Regions from separate parts of the Micromonospora sp. LOL_014 genome, predicted to be linked through region 3. Evidence: riboswitches for the same ligand, from Rfam matches in the RefSeq annotation. Region 3 holds a riboswitch; each other region holds the start of a gene.
The links. Region 3 has a riboswitch for cyclic di-AMP ahead of ACFHW1_RS04415 (NlpC/P60 family protein). Riboswitches for the same ligand answer to the same signal wherever they lie in the genome.
Positions count from the first base shown of each region.

Region 1: linked by a shared signal. The riboswitch ahead of ACFHW1_RS00375 (coiled-coil domain-containing protein) and the one ahead of ACFHW1_RS04415 (NlpC/P60 family protein) in region 3 are both predicted to bind cyclic di-AMP.
Region 2: linked by a shared signal. The riboswitch ahead of ACFHW1_RS07735 (coiled-coil domain-containing protein) and the one ahead of ACFHW1_RS04415 (NlpC/P60 family protein) in region 3 are both predicted to bind cyclic di-AMP.

Region 1 covers NZ_JBHMIP010000001.1:83,194-87,449, forward strand. Annotated here, with positions in the region: gene ACFHW1_RS00370 (glycoside hydrolase family 65 protein) at 1-432, shown strand, start outside; gene ACFHW1_RS00375 (coiled-coil domain-containing protein) at 490-1,506, opposite strand; cyclic di-AMP (ydaO/yuaA leader) riboswitch at 1,509-1,644, opposite strand; gene ACFHW1_RS00380 (potassium channel family protein) at 1,899-2,576, shown strand; gene ACFHW1_RS00385 (cellulose binding domain-containing protein) at 3,081-3,290, shown strand; gene ACFHW1_RS00390 (winged helix-turn-helix domain-containing protein) at 3,339-4,007, shown strand; gene ACFHW1_RS00395 (sensor histidine kinase) at 4,036-4,256, shown strand, end outside.
Region 2 covers NZ_JBHMIP010000006.1:159,348-163,603, reverse strand. Annotated here, with positions in the region: gene ACFHW1_RS07745 (HelD family protein) at 1-534, shown strand, start outside; gene ACFHW1_RS07740 (cation diffusion facilitator family transporter) at 580-1,488, shown strand; cyclic di-AMP (ydaO/yuaA leader) riboswitch at 1,657-1,787, shown strand; gene ACFHW1_RS07735 (coiled-coil domain-containing protein) at 1,792-2,991, shown strand; gene ACFHW1_RS07730 (glycosyl hydrolase) at 3,402-4,256, shown strand, end outside.
Region 3 covers NZ_JBHMIP010000003.1:218,050-222,305, forward strand. Annotated here, with positions in the region: gene ACFHW1_RS04410 (NlpC/P60 family protein) at 36-1,079, shown strand; cyclic di-AMP (ydaO/yuaA leader) riboswitch at 1,337-1,480, shown strand; gene ACFHW1_RS04415 (NlpC/P60 family protein) at 1,579-2,517, shown strand; gene dcd (dCTP deaminase) at 2,679-3,257, opposite strand; gene ACFHW1_RS04425 (pyridoxamine 5'-phosphate oxidase family protein) at 3,385-3,900, shown strand; tRNA gene ACFHW1_RS04430 (tRNA-Gly) at 4,047-4,120, shown strand; gene ACFHW1_RS04435 (ribbon-helix-helix protein, CopG family) at 4,197-4,256, opposite strand, start outside.

The DNA of each region.
Region 1 (4,256 bases), on a different contig from region 3:
GCCCACGACTACATGGGTGAGGCCGCGTTAATGGACCTGCACGACATCAACCGCAACACCCGCGACGGCATCCACGTGGCCGCCCTGGCCGGGGCGTGGCTCGCGCTGGTCGCCGGCTTCGGGGGGATGCGTGACCACGGCGGGGAGCTGACCTTCGCTCCCCGGCTGCCGCAGCGGATCAACCGGCTGGAGTTCGCCATGATGTGGCGGGGCCTGCGGCTGCGGGTGGCGGTCCAGCATGACGAGGTGACCTATTCGCTGCGTGACGTCGACCCGAACGCCACCGTTGACCTTACCCATCACGGCGAGCCGATCACGGTGGCTGCGGACAAGCCGGTCACCCGGGCGATCCCGCCGGCCAATCCGGTCGGTCCGCCGCCGCAGCAGCCGACCGGCCGGTCACCGGTACGCCGGTCGGCGCGTACCGACTGACCACCTCCTCGTGCGGTGCCGGGCCGACCCGGCACCGCACGAGGAGAGGAGGTCAGGTCACAGCAGGGACAGATGTACGTGGTTGGTGTGGTCGCTGTTGGGATCGCCGTTGGCGCCGCTGTACGAACTCCAACCGGTGGTCGGTGACCAGAACTGGCGGTACCAGATGACGTAGAGGATGCCGAGCTTGTCGGCGTTGCGGACCAGGAAGGCGGTCAGGTTGTTGCCGTACAGCCGGTCGTCGCCGAAGGCGTCGCCGCCGAACCCCTGCTGCTGGGCGGAGAAGTCGCAGGCCCGCCCCTTGGGGTGCTCGAACGGCCCACCGGGGCGGAAGCAGGAGACGAAGCGGGTGAAGCCGGCCTTTTTCGCTTCGTTCAGCGCGTGCATGGTGCGCGGAGTGATGCAGCCGCTCGTGGTGGGGTCGTCCAGACTGCACGACTGGGACGGCCAGGAACCGTCCGAGTTACGCGGCGCCTGGGCGGCGACCGGCGAGGTGGCCGAGACGAACCCGTTGGTGGCGACCGCGCCGACCAGTTGCAGGGCCTTTTCGGCCTCTTCCTTCTGCCGGGCCATTGCCTCGAGTTGCTGTTCCTCGCGGGCCACTTCGGCGTCGATCGCGGCGACTGCCCGAGCTGCCTGTTCGCGTGCCTCGTTGAGCTCCCGAATCCGCTTGTTGTCGTGCATGGCGATCATGTCCAGGCCTTCGGCGCGTTCCAGCAACTCGTCCGGGTCCGCGCTGTTGAGCAGGACCATCACCGGGGTGATCCGGCCGAGACGGTACGAGTTGGAGGCGACCTGGCCGATCTGTGGGGTCAGCGCGGAAATCCGTTCCTCGACCTTTTCCAACTCGAGGTTGAGCTTCAACTGGCGTTTGCGGGACTCGTCGACCGCCGCCTTGGCTTCGACGAAGCCCCGGCCGGTCGATTCGAGCACTTCGCTGAGCAGTGGCGGGGCGCCTTCGTCATCCGGATCCTGAGCGGCGGCTGGCGACACTACGACGAACCCAGCGAGCAGGGCGGCGACGGCGGCGAGGGCCGCGGCCGTCGGAATCCGCCGGCGGAGGGGTGCGGTCATCCTGTTCCTTTCCTTGGCCGCCGACCGAGTTAGCTGACGGGTTCGGGACGGAACGATCCCTACCGCTGGCGCGGATTCACCCCGGTGGAAACGTGGTTCCCCGGCTCACCCCGGAGGGCGATTGGGCGGCGGTCACCGCCGGCACCGGTGGGCGCCGCCTGGCGAAGACCGCCGGCAAGCTTACCGGATTGGTCACCGGCATCAACACCTCGACAATCCTGACTGAGCTGGAAAAATCCGTTACCAGCCAACGACTTTCGGTGATGTCCACTTTCTGCGTTCGACGGCGTACGACAAGTCGTCAGGGGTCGGTATCGCTGCGCCGAGGTTAGCGGCTGACTACAGTGCGTATGAGGAAAAGCGGGAAAGTCGTAGCGTCGGACGGATCTTCGGTGAGAGATGACGATTCCCCGGTCGGGCCGCCGGACGCCGACAGCGTGGTGGTGATCGGCCTCGGCCGGTTCGGTGGTCAGGTCGCCCAGTCTCTGCTCCGCCTCGGCCACGACGTGCTGGGCATCGACGAGCATCCCAAACGGGTGCATCGCTGGTCCGAGCGGCTGCCGAGGGTGGTCGAGGCGGATTCAACCGATGACCAGGCGTTGCGCCAGTGTGGCGTCGCCGACTACTCCCGCGCGGTGGTCGGCATCGGCTCGGACGTCGAGGCCAGCATCCTCACCGTGGTGGCGCTGACCGAGCTGGATGTCCCGGAGGTCTGGGCGAAGGCGGTCACCGCCAAGCACGGCCGGATCCTCGCCTCGGTCGGCGCGCACCATGTGATCCTTCCGGAGGCGGCGATGGGTGACCGGGTAGCCCGCCTGCTGGCCAGTCGGATGCTCGACTTCATCGAGTTCGACGACGGGTTCGCCATCGCCAAGGTCTGCGCCCCGCCGGACGCCGCCGGCCGGACGTTGGCCGAGTGCCGGCTACGTCAGCGGTACGGCATCACGGTGGTCGGGATCAAGGAGCGGGACCGGCAGCTGAGGTACGCGGGACCTGAGACGTTGATCCCGCCGGATGCGCTGCTGATCGTCGCCGGGGCAACCACGGCGGTTCAGCAGTTCGGCCGGTGAACATGGGCGTGAACGCCTCATCACACCTTCATTTCGTGAGCTGATCAGCCGCCGGACTTTCGCAAACTCGTGACTCAGGCTACAGTCCCTGCATGGGAGCGCTTCCATCGATGGATGTGCCCACGTTGAAGTAGTCGACGCGTGGCGCGGCGATGGCGACATCACCGTGTCAACCGCACAGCTCCCGAGGCTGGCGGCGGGCCAAGCCCGGACTCCGCCGCCAGCCCGCGCACCACCTGTCGAGAGGAGGTGGAACCAGAGCCACTCGCGTGGCCCGGCTCCCGCGCGTCACGCACGACCCGGACGCCAGACCGCTCGTGCGTGTTCAGCAACTGATGGTGGGGACGGGGGTTGCCCTCCCCGTCCCCACGCTAGTCCTCGATTGTTACGGCGGGGAATCGCCAACAAGTCAGGACCGCGACGCCGATCTGTCCGACAGCGCTGCCCGGCCTGTCGATGCATCGGCAGGCTTCGTTGTGTATTGGGGCCTGGGCAGTGGCTGGGTTGCCGCGCCCGATCTGCGGCGACGGTCGGGCCGGGCCCTTACCGGTCGACCTGGTCCCGCCGGACATCACCGTCACCAACACGCCGTGGAACAGCCGGATCCCGGCCGGCGGCAGCGTACAGCTCGGTTTCGTGGTCAGGCACTCGGCGAGCAACCCGCCGCCGACGGACTTCCTGCTCAACGGCGACCGGTGCGCGTCCTCGGGTTGACCCTCGTCGAAGACGCGCTGGTGACGGCGGCTTGCTAGCCTCGCCCGCATGCGGGTGCTGGTGGTCGAGGACGACCCCGAGGTACGCAGTGCCGTCGTCACCGCGCTGCGCTCCGGCGGATCCGCCGTCGACCAGGCGGCCGACTGGAGCCAGGCCGACCTGAGCATGAGCATCAACGACTACGACTGCCTGGTGCTCGACCGGATCCTTCCGGAAGGCGACTCACTGCACCAGCTCGGCCACCGACGGCGGGCCGGGCTCACCACACCGGCCCTGGTGCTCACCGCGCTGGACAGCGCCGGGGACCGGATCGCCGGGTTTCAGGCCGGCGTCGACGACTACGTGGTGAAGCCCTTCGTCACCGCCGAACTGGTGCTGCGGGTCCGGGCGCTCTGCCGACGCCGTGGCGCCACCACCCCACCGCTGCTGCGGGTGGCGGATCTGGAGGTCGACGCCGCCCGCCGGGAGGTGCGCCGCGCCGGCGTCCTGCTGACGCTCACCCGCAAGGAGTTCGCCGTACTTGAAATGCTGCTGGTCCGGCGCCCGGCGGTGGCCAGCCGCAGCGACCTGTTCGAACACTGTTGGGACGAGCTCGCCGACCCCAGCTCGAACGTGGTGGACGCGGTGGTCGCCCAGCTGCGCCGCAAGCTCGGCGAGCCGCAGTTGATTCACACCGTACGCGGGGTCGGCTACCGGGTTGGCGGGGCGCCGTCGTGACCGCCGGCCGAATTGGCGGGGTGCCGTCGTGAACCGCCGCGATCGGCGGGGTGGCAAGCCGCTGCAGACCGCCGACCGGCTGCGTAACCTGCGGATCCGGATCACGCTGCTGGTGATGGCGATCAACGTGGTCGGCCTGGCCGGGATGGGTGCCGTCGCGTTGCTGGTCGACGGGCGGCAGCGCGACGAGGTGGTCGCCGCCGAGCTGCGGCGTACCGCCAGCACCGCCGCCGCCCTGCTCTACTACGA
Region 2 (4,256 bases), on a different contig from region 3:
ACCGGAGATCCGGCCGAGCTCGCCCAGGCCCGGGACCGGGCGTTGGGGCGGCGGCCGCAGCGGGAGTTCCAGCTGACCACGAACTACCGCAACCCGGCGGAGATCTTCGAACTGGCCGCCGAGGTGATCCGCGAGGTCGCTCCGGACGCCCCGTTGCCGACGGCGGTCCGATCGACCGGGGTGGCGCCGCGCCGGGACCGGGTAGCTGCGGCGGTGCTGCCGGCTGCCGTCCGTACCGCGACCGCCGAGATGCTGGCCGCCGTGGAGGGGACGGTCGGCGTCATCGCCGCGGTGGCCCGGCGGGACGAGGTCGCCGGCTGGCTCGGCGAGCTGACGACCTCCCGGCTACAGGTGGTGTCGAGCCTGCAGGCGAAGGGCATGGAGTACGACGCGGTGGTGCTGGTGGCCGGCGAGGAGATCCGTGCCGAGTCCGAGGCCGGGGTGCGCACGCTCTACGTCGCGCTCTCCCGGGCGACGCAGCGGCTGGTCACCATCGACCTCGACCCGGAGTCGACTGCACATATTGCTATGTGAGCATTAGTCTACTGACGAGACGCCGGGCAACGGAGGGTGGCAGGCGTGGGAGTCGGACACGATCACAGCGCCGGGAGCACCGGCCAGCGACACTACGGGCGTCTCTGGGCCGCCTTCGCCCTGCTGGCGGGCTTCATGGTCGTCGAGGCGGTCACCGCGCTGGCCACCGGCTCCCTGGCGCTGCTGTCCGACGCCGGGCACATGTTCACCGACGTGCTCGGCATCGGCATGGCGCTCGCGGCGATAGCCGCGACTCGGCGACCGACCGGGGAGCCGCAGCGAACCTTCGGCCTCTACCGCCTCGAGGTGCTGGCCGCGCTGGCGAACGCCGTACTGCTCGCCGGGGTCGCGCTCTACGTCCTGGTGGAGGCGGCCCGCCGGTTCGCCGATCCAGAGCCGGTGACGGTCGGCCCGATGCTGATGGTGGCGGTCGCCGGACTGCTCGCCAACATCGTCGCCTTCGCCCTGCTGCGCCAGGGGGCCGGGGAGAGCCTCAACGTACGGGGCGCCTACCTGGAGGTACTCGGCGACCTGCTCGGCTCGGTGGGGGTGCTGGTGGCCGCCACGGTGATCGCCACCACCGGCTGGTGGTACGCCGACCCGCTGGTCGCCGTCGGTGTCGGGGTGTTCATCCTGCCACGCACCTGGCGGCTGGCCCGGGCCGCGCTGCGCATCCTGGTGCAGGCGGCGCCGGAGCATGTGGAGGTCGCCCGGGTCCACCGCCGGCTGGCCATCGTGCCGGGCGTCTGCGACGTGCACGACCTCCACGTCTGGACGCTCACCCCGGGCATGGAGGTGGCCTCGGCACACCTGGCCGTGACCCCGTCGGCCGATATCGGCACGGTGCTGCGGGACGCCCGGACGGCCCTGCACGACGAGTTCGGTATCGAGCACGCGACGCTGCAGATCGAGCCGCTGGCCCCCGCCGACTCCTGCGGACCGGCCGACTGGTGATTAGCAGATGCTTAAGTTTCGTGACCTTACCGCGACGGTCACAGCCACGATATACGTATATTTCTGATTTTTCCAGACATAACATGGCTATCGATACCGGGACGACGACCCGGGGAGCCGGTAGTCTCGGCCCCGGTCTCCGCTCGGGCGGCGCCCCTCCGGCGCCCGCGGAGGCCGTCGCCTAATCGCCGTACGGCGAGCCGGGGAACCACGTACCTGGGGTGCATCCGCGTCACGCGGTAGGGATCTTCCGTCCCGAACCCGTCAGCTAACCCGGTCGGCGGCTGACGGAAGGAATGCACAGTGTCGCGCACAGTCCACAGAAAAACCCGATTCACGTTATTGGCGGCGTTGACCGCCGCCCTGATGGCCGTCACCGGCACCCCGACCGGCTCGCCGGCCGGAGCCGCCCTGCCCGCCAACCGGCCCGACCGGGTCGACAACGAGGGAGGCACCGACAGCCTGCGCAAGGAGCTCGATGCGGCCTCGAAGGGCTGGATCGACGCCAAGGCGGCGCTCAACCATTCGAAGGACCGGCAGAAGAAGCTGTCCGAGCAGCTCGACACGGTCGGTGCTGAACTGGAGCAACGGAACAGGAACGTCGGGCACATCGTCGACCGCGCGTACCGCAACGGCCGGCTCGGCCCGGTCTCCGCGCTACTCAACAGCACCTCGCCGGAAGGGTTCATCGACCGGGCGGCGGCGCTGAGCGCGGTGACCGCCAACGAGGAGAAGCAGCTCCGCGAGCTGTACCGTACCCGTGACCAGGTGACCAGGTCCAAGGCCGCGATCGAGCATGAGATCCGGGAGCAGCAGAAGCAGGTCACCATCATGGACCAGCGCCGGAACCAGGCGGAGCGGGCACTGGCCGTCGCGGTCGCCGCCGAGAAGCAGGCGGAGGAACAGGCGAGGCAGCAGGCGGCGGAGGAGGCCGAACGGGCGGCCGCCGCCAGCGGTTCCTCCGGCTCCGGGTCGTCGGGATCCGGTTCCTCCGGCTCCGGGTCGTCGGGATCCGGGTCGTCGGGATCCGGGTCGTCGGGATCCGGGTCGTCGGGATCCGGGTCGTCCAACGCGTCGGCGACCCCGGCTCCGCGCAACGCGAACGGTTCCTGGCCGGCCGAGTCGTGCAACGTCGACGACCCCACCACCTCCGGCTGCATCACGCCCCGTACGCTGCACGCCCTGAACCAGGCGAAGGCTGCCGGCTTCACCCGCTACGTGTCCTGCTTCCGCAACGGCAGCTCCGGCGAGCACCCCAAGGGCCGGGCGTGTGACTTCGCCGCCCAGCCCAACGGCTTCGGTGGAGTGGCGACCGGCGGTGACAAGAGCTACGGCGACAACCTCGCGAACTACTACATCAACAACGCCGACCGGCTCGGTGTGCTCTACGTGATCTGGTACAAGCGGATCTGGCTGCCCAGCAGCGGCTGGAAGACGTACAGCGGTGCGGGTGGCGACCCGTCCAGCGACCACACCAACCACGTGCACCTGTCGGTGTACTGACGTCGCGCGCATGGGGGCGGACGGCCACGTCGGCGGCCGACCGCCCCCATTTTCTATTCGCGACGGAATCAGCATACGGAGTTATTTGCGCAGCATCGGCAGACCGATCGGCATAACGACCGACGGCCACCGGCAACTATGCGAGAGCGCTCTACCACCACGCAGTCACACCCGGCTCACGCTGGGCACATTGCAGCTCGCGCGACTGAGAGAGCGCTCTCACAGTTAGATATATAGCAGCAGCGGTACGGCTGTCAACAGACCGCGACGACCCCGTGCCGGATGCACGAAACTTCATGTCGGGATATTGACAGAAGCCCGCATGTCTGGTGACCTCCTGGCAATAACTCATTAATGGTCGTGAAAATTTTCGCGATCGTGGACCGCGCCCTACCCAACCCGGAGGCACCATGAACCTGTCGATCCGTGGCGCGCGAACAGGTCGTACGCCGCGCCGGATCCTGGCAGCCACCACCGTGACGGCGCTGGCCGCCACCGGACTGATCTTCGGCGTACTGCGCACCGCCGACGCCGCCATCGTCGGCGCCGGCAGCTACACCACCACCCGTCCGGCGGGCGCGGCCGCCCCGACCGCCTGCGGCAGCATCTCCGCCAACCCCCGGCAGTACGTCACGGGCAGCGCCCCGGCTGGCGCGGTGCCGACCAACGACTGGTGGTCGTCGCTGTTGTTCAAGCGGTACAACTGTGCCTACTCCGACCCGCTGCACGCCCACCCGATGTCGTTCCAGCCGACCGCTGGCGGGCTCGGCGTCTCCTACACCACCGAGGCGGCGATCTCCGGCACATCGACCGGCGTCGGCGAATACCACTACCCGTACACCCGGGAGTTCACCCTCGGCGTCGCCGGACTCAACGCCCCGGACGTCAAGGTCGACGGCTGGACCGACTGGACGGTCAGCCCGTACTGGTCCGACGGCACCCGTACCCTGCGCGCGACCGTCGGCCACGGCCTGCCGTTCGTATACGCCCAGGTCACCGGCGGCAACGCCGAGCTATCGTTCCCCGGCACCCCGACGGTCTGGCACCACAGCGGCACCCGGGTCGGCTTCTCCATGCGCGGCCACGACTACGTCGCCTACGCCCCCAGCGGAGCGACCTGGTCCGTCAACGGGACCACCATCAGCTCCACCCTCGCCGGCCGCAGCTACTTCTCCGTCGCGCTGCTGCCGACCGGCGCCGGCACCAGCGCCGCCCGGCGCACCGCGCTGATGGACAGCTACGGTCGGTACGCCCACGCTCACGTC
Region 3 (4,256 bases):
CCCCAGCGATCGAACCATTGAAGGAGTCGCTGCCAATGGCACGTGCGCTCGCGAATTCGCACATCCATCGTCACAGTGGGTCCCGGTATCGACGCGGAGAGCATTGGTGTGTACGGGTTCCTCAACGTATCGCAATTGCGCTGTTGCTTGCCGCAACTGCGCTGGTCTTCCCGGCTGGACCGGCCCACGCCGAGCCGACGCTGGCTGAGATCGAAGCCGAGTTGGACGCCCAGTGGCTGAAACTGGAACCGGTCATCGAGCAGTACAACAAGGTGCACAGCGAGCTCAAGGCCAACGAGAAGAAAGCGGCCGCGCTCGACGAGAAGATCCGCCCCCTGTCCCTGCAGGCCAACTTGGCGGCGGACGAGATCGGCGAGGTTGCCAACCGCTACTACCGGACCGGGCCGTCGAGCGAACTGAACGCCCTGCTCCGGACCGGATCGCCGACCAGCCTGGCGGATCAGCTCGTGGTGCTGGACCGAATCTCCAAGCGTCGGCAGGAAAAGATCACCGCTGTTTTGGAGACCCGGGACCGCTATCTCGCCGAACGGCAGACGCTGGACGAGTTGATCACGAAGCAGCAGGCACAGGACAAGACGCTCGCCGAGCAGCGCAAAACCATCAACGCCGAGATCAAACGCCTGGAACGGGCGCGCAACGCCGCGTACCAGTCCACCGGCTACACCGGCGGATCCGGTGCCTCCGGCCCGTGCCCGGCGGTGTCGGTCGGCGGAGCCGCCGGAACCGCGGTCCGCACCGCCTGCGCACAGCTCGGTAAGCCGTACGTCTGGGGTGCCACCGGGCCGAACGCCTTCGACTGTTCCGGCCTGACCCAGTACGCCTGGGCAAGTGCCGGTGTCAGCCTCACGCATTACACCGGAACTCAGTGGAATCAGGGCAGTTCGGTCAGCCGTGCCAACGCCAAACCCGGGGATCTCGTATTCTTCTTCAGTGATCTGCATCACGTGGGGATCTACATCGGTAATGGCCTGATGGTGCACGCTCCCCGCGCGGGTCAACCCGTGCAGATGGAGAACATCGACAACATGCCGCTCGCCGGATTCAAGCGGGTCGGCTGATCGTGGCAGGTCAGCCAGCCTGCTGAGGCAATCTGAGTGGCGCGCGTTGGCTGGCCGAACGTACGGGCGGACCGGTATGAACGGGCCGGTCCGCCCGGGAAAATTCGAACGCTTGAGCGATGGCAGCCTATGTACGATACGCAATCGTCTGTGTACTCAATGAGATAGTCCATGTTCTCGCTTGCGTAGCGAGAACGCCGCTCTCTACTCTTGGGGATCGTCGAGTCGGGAGGACGTCAACCAACCGGGTTGACCTCGGCCTGACACCGCCTAATCGCCGTCTGACGGCGAGCCGGGGACCCACGGCACTTCCGGGGTGAATCCGCAGGCCACCTGCGGTAGGGCGTCTCCTTTCCGCCCGAACCCGGCAGCTAACCCGGTAGGCGGTCTGGGGAGAAGGAGTCCGGTGGCTACGAGCGCCCCTCGGCGATACCTCCGGTGGTCCAGCCGCGACCATCGGCGAAAATCGCCGCACGACCCTAGCCGAGTACTCTCCGCGTTGGTCGCCGCCACCACCGGCGTCGGTCTGCTGCTGGTAGCAGCGCCGGCGCAGGCGCAGCCCACCGTCGCCGAGATCGAGTCGCAGATCGACGAGGTCTGGGCCGAGCTCGAACCAACGATCGAACGGCACAATGCCGTACGGCAGGACCTTGCCGCCAAGAAGAAGAAGGCGGACGAACTACAGAAGAAGATCAAGCCACTGCAGATCCAGATCGACCTGGCGATGGACCGGGTCAGCGAGTTCGCCGCCCGGTCGTACAAGGGTGGTAGTCCGTCGGTCTTCAACGCGATCCTGACCAATGGCAAGCCGACCCACCTCGCCGACCAGCTCGAGCTGCTGGACCAGTTCGCCCGGCGGCAGGCCCGCGACGTGCAGGCCGTCGTCGACCTCAGGAACGAGTACGCCGCGAAGAAGGCCCCGCTCGACGATTTGATCGTCGAGCTGACCAGCACCGAGGCTCAGCTGGCGGCGAAGGCCAAGGAGATCGACGCCGAGGTTGACCGGTTGCAGGACCTGCGCCTGGAGGCGTACGGCTCGACCAACACCCTCGGCTCGCTGCGTCCCGCGCCCTGCCCGGCGACTTACCCCGGCGGTGCGGCCGGCAAGGCGGTCACCTTCGCCTGTGCGCAGATCGGCAAGCCGTACGTCTGGGGTTCAGCGGGACCGGGCAGCTACGACTGTTCGGGTCTCACCCTGGCCGCTTGGGCGCAGGCCGGCGTCGCGCTGCCGCACAACGCCGCCCGGCAGCGCCAGGTGACCGCCAACGTCAGCCGGGACGAGTTGCGCCCCGGCGACCTCATCTTCTACTACAGCGGGCTCTCCCACGTCGGCATGTACGTGGGTAACGGCTGGATCGTGCACGCCCCCCAGGCGGGCGAACCTGTGCAGATGCGCAAGATCGGTTCGAGTGTGCACAGTTACGGCAGGCCCGGCTAGACCTCACTCCTCCCCATGGCCTGGCGCGTGCCGCTGATCCCCCCCGTCAAGCGGCAGCACCGGCCACCGGAAAGGCGCCCTCCCATGTCTCCCCCCGGCTTGGGAGGGCGCCTTTCGCCTCCCCACCGCGGGCGCGCCGGCGCTGCGACAGCCCAGCCGGTTTAGCTGGTCGGCCAGGTGCGCCACCGCTGCCAGGACCGGCTCGGAGTGGGTCCACGCTGTCCCTGGTACCGGGATCCGTAGACCGCCGACCCGTACGGATGCTCGGACGTCGACGAGAGCCGGAAGATGCACAGCTGGCCGATTCTCATCCCGGGCCAGAGCTTGATCGGCAGGTTGGCCACGTTGGACAACTCCAACGTCACGTGGCCGGAGAAGCCGGGGTCGATGAAGCCGGCGGTGGAGTGGGTCAGCAGGCCCAGCCGACCCAGGCTCGACTTGCCCTCCAGCCGGGCGGCCAGGCCGTCGCCGAGCGAGACGACCTCGAGCGTGGAGGCGAGGACGAACTCACCGGGGTGCAGTACGAACGGGTCGCCGCTGGGCACCTCGACCTGGGACGTCAGATCGTCCTGCCGAGTCGCCGGGTCGATGTGGGTGTACAGGTGGTTGTTGAAGACCCGGAAATACCGGTCGAGCCGGACATCGATGCTCGACGGCTGGACGAGCGAAGGTTCGAACGGCTCGAGGGAGAGTCCGCCGGTCTTGGTCTCCGCGACGATGTCCCGGTCGGAGAGAAGCATCGTCACACGATAGCGACCGTCCGGCCGGTGCGACCGCGCGGCCGGCTGTCCGGCCGGTACGTACCCGGATTGGCCTGGACGGGCGATCCCCCTATCTCCTCGTACACATGTTCGATAGAATCATCGCATGGCAACCTGGTCCGAGTTCGCAGCCGACGAGCCCCGCCTGGCCACGGCGATCCGACTCCTCATGCAGCAGTACGGTCCCGGCCTCGGCTACCTCGCCACCGTCCGAGCCGACGGTGGTCCCCGGGTGCACCCGGTCTCCCCGGTGATCACCGACAACGGGCTGTTCTGCTTCATCATCGACTCGCCGAAGCGGCGTGACCTGGAGCGGGATGGCCGGTACGCGCTGCACTCGTTCCCGCCGGAGGAGAGTGACGACGAGGCGTACCTGGCAGGTCGGGCGCATCCGGTCACCGATCGGGCCAAGGTGGGTCGGCTCGCCAGCGATCTCGGGGCCGTGCCGCACGTCGACTGGCGACTGTTCGAGTTCTCCGTCGACGTGGCGATGGTGGCGCAACGCGGTGGCAGCACCGGCCACTACGCGGCGGCGGCGCCACGGCAACCAGCCGTCCAGGTCTGGCTCGACCCGACCAGCGGCAGCGTCTCCCACCCGGTGCCGACCCCGGTCGCCTGCTGACCCGCCGCGTGGCACCGGCCGACGCGTCGACGCCCTACCCGTTGACGCCCGGTCGACGGGTGTCGAGCCGTACCCCATGCTGTGCTCGGTTGGCGGCCGGGCCTGTTGCGCAGTGACCGGGCTGACCGGGTAGAGTGGGTCCGCTCGCGGGTGTAGTTCAATGGCAGAACATCAGCTTCCCAAGCTGACAGTGCGGGTTCGATTCCCGTCACCCGCTCCAACACACGAAGCCCTGGTCGGGGCCATCATCCCAACCAGGGCTTGCGCTGTACGTACGCGGGATCGTCGCGAGGTTCCTACTTCCGTGGGTACGCGGCCTGCAGTACTTCGCGGATCAACTCGCTGGGGCTGCGGTT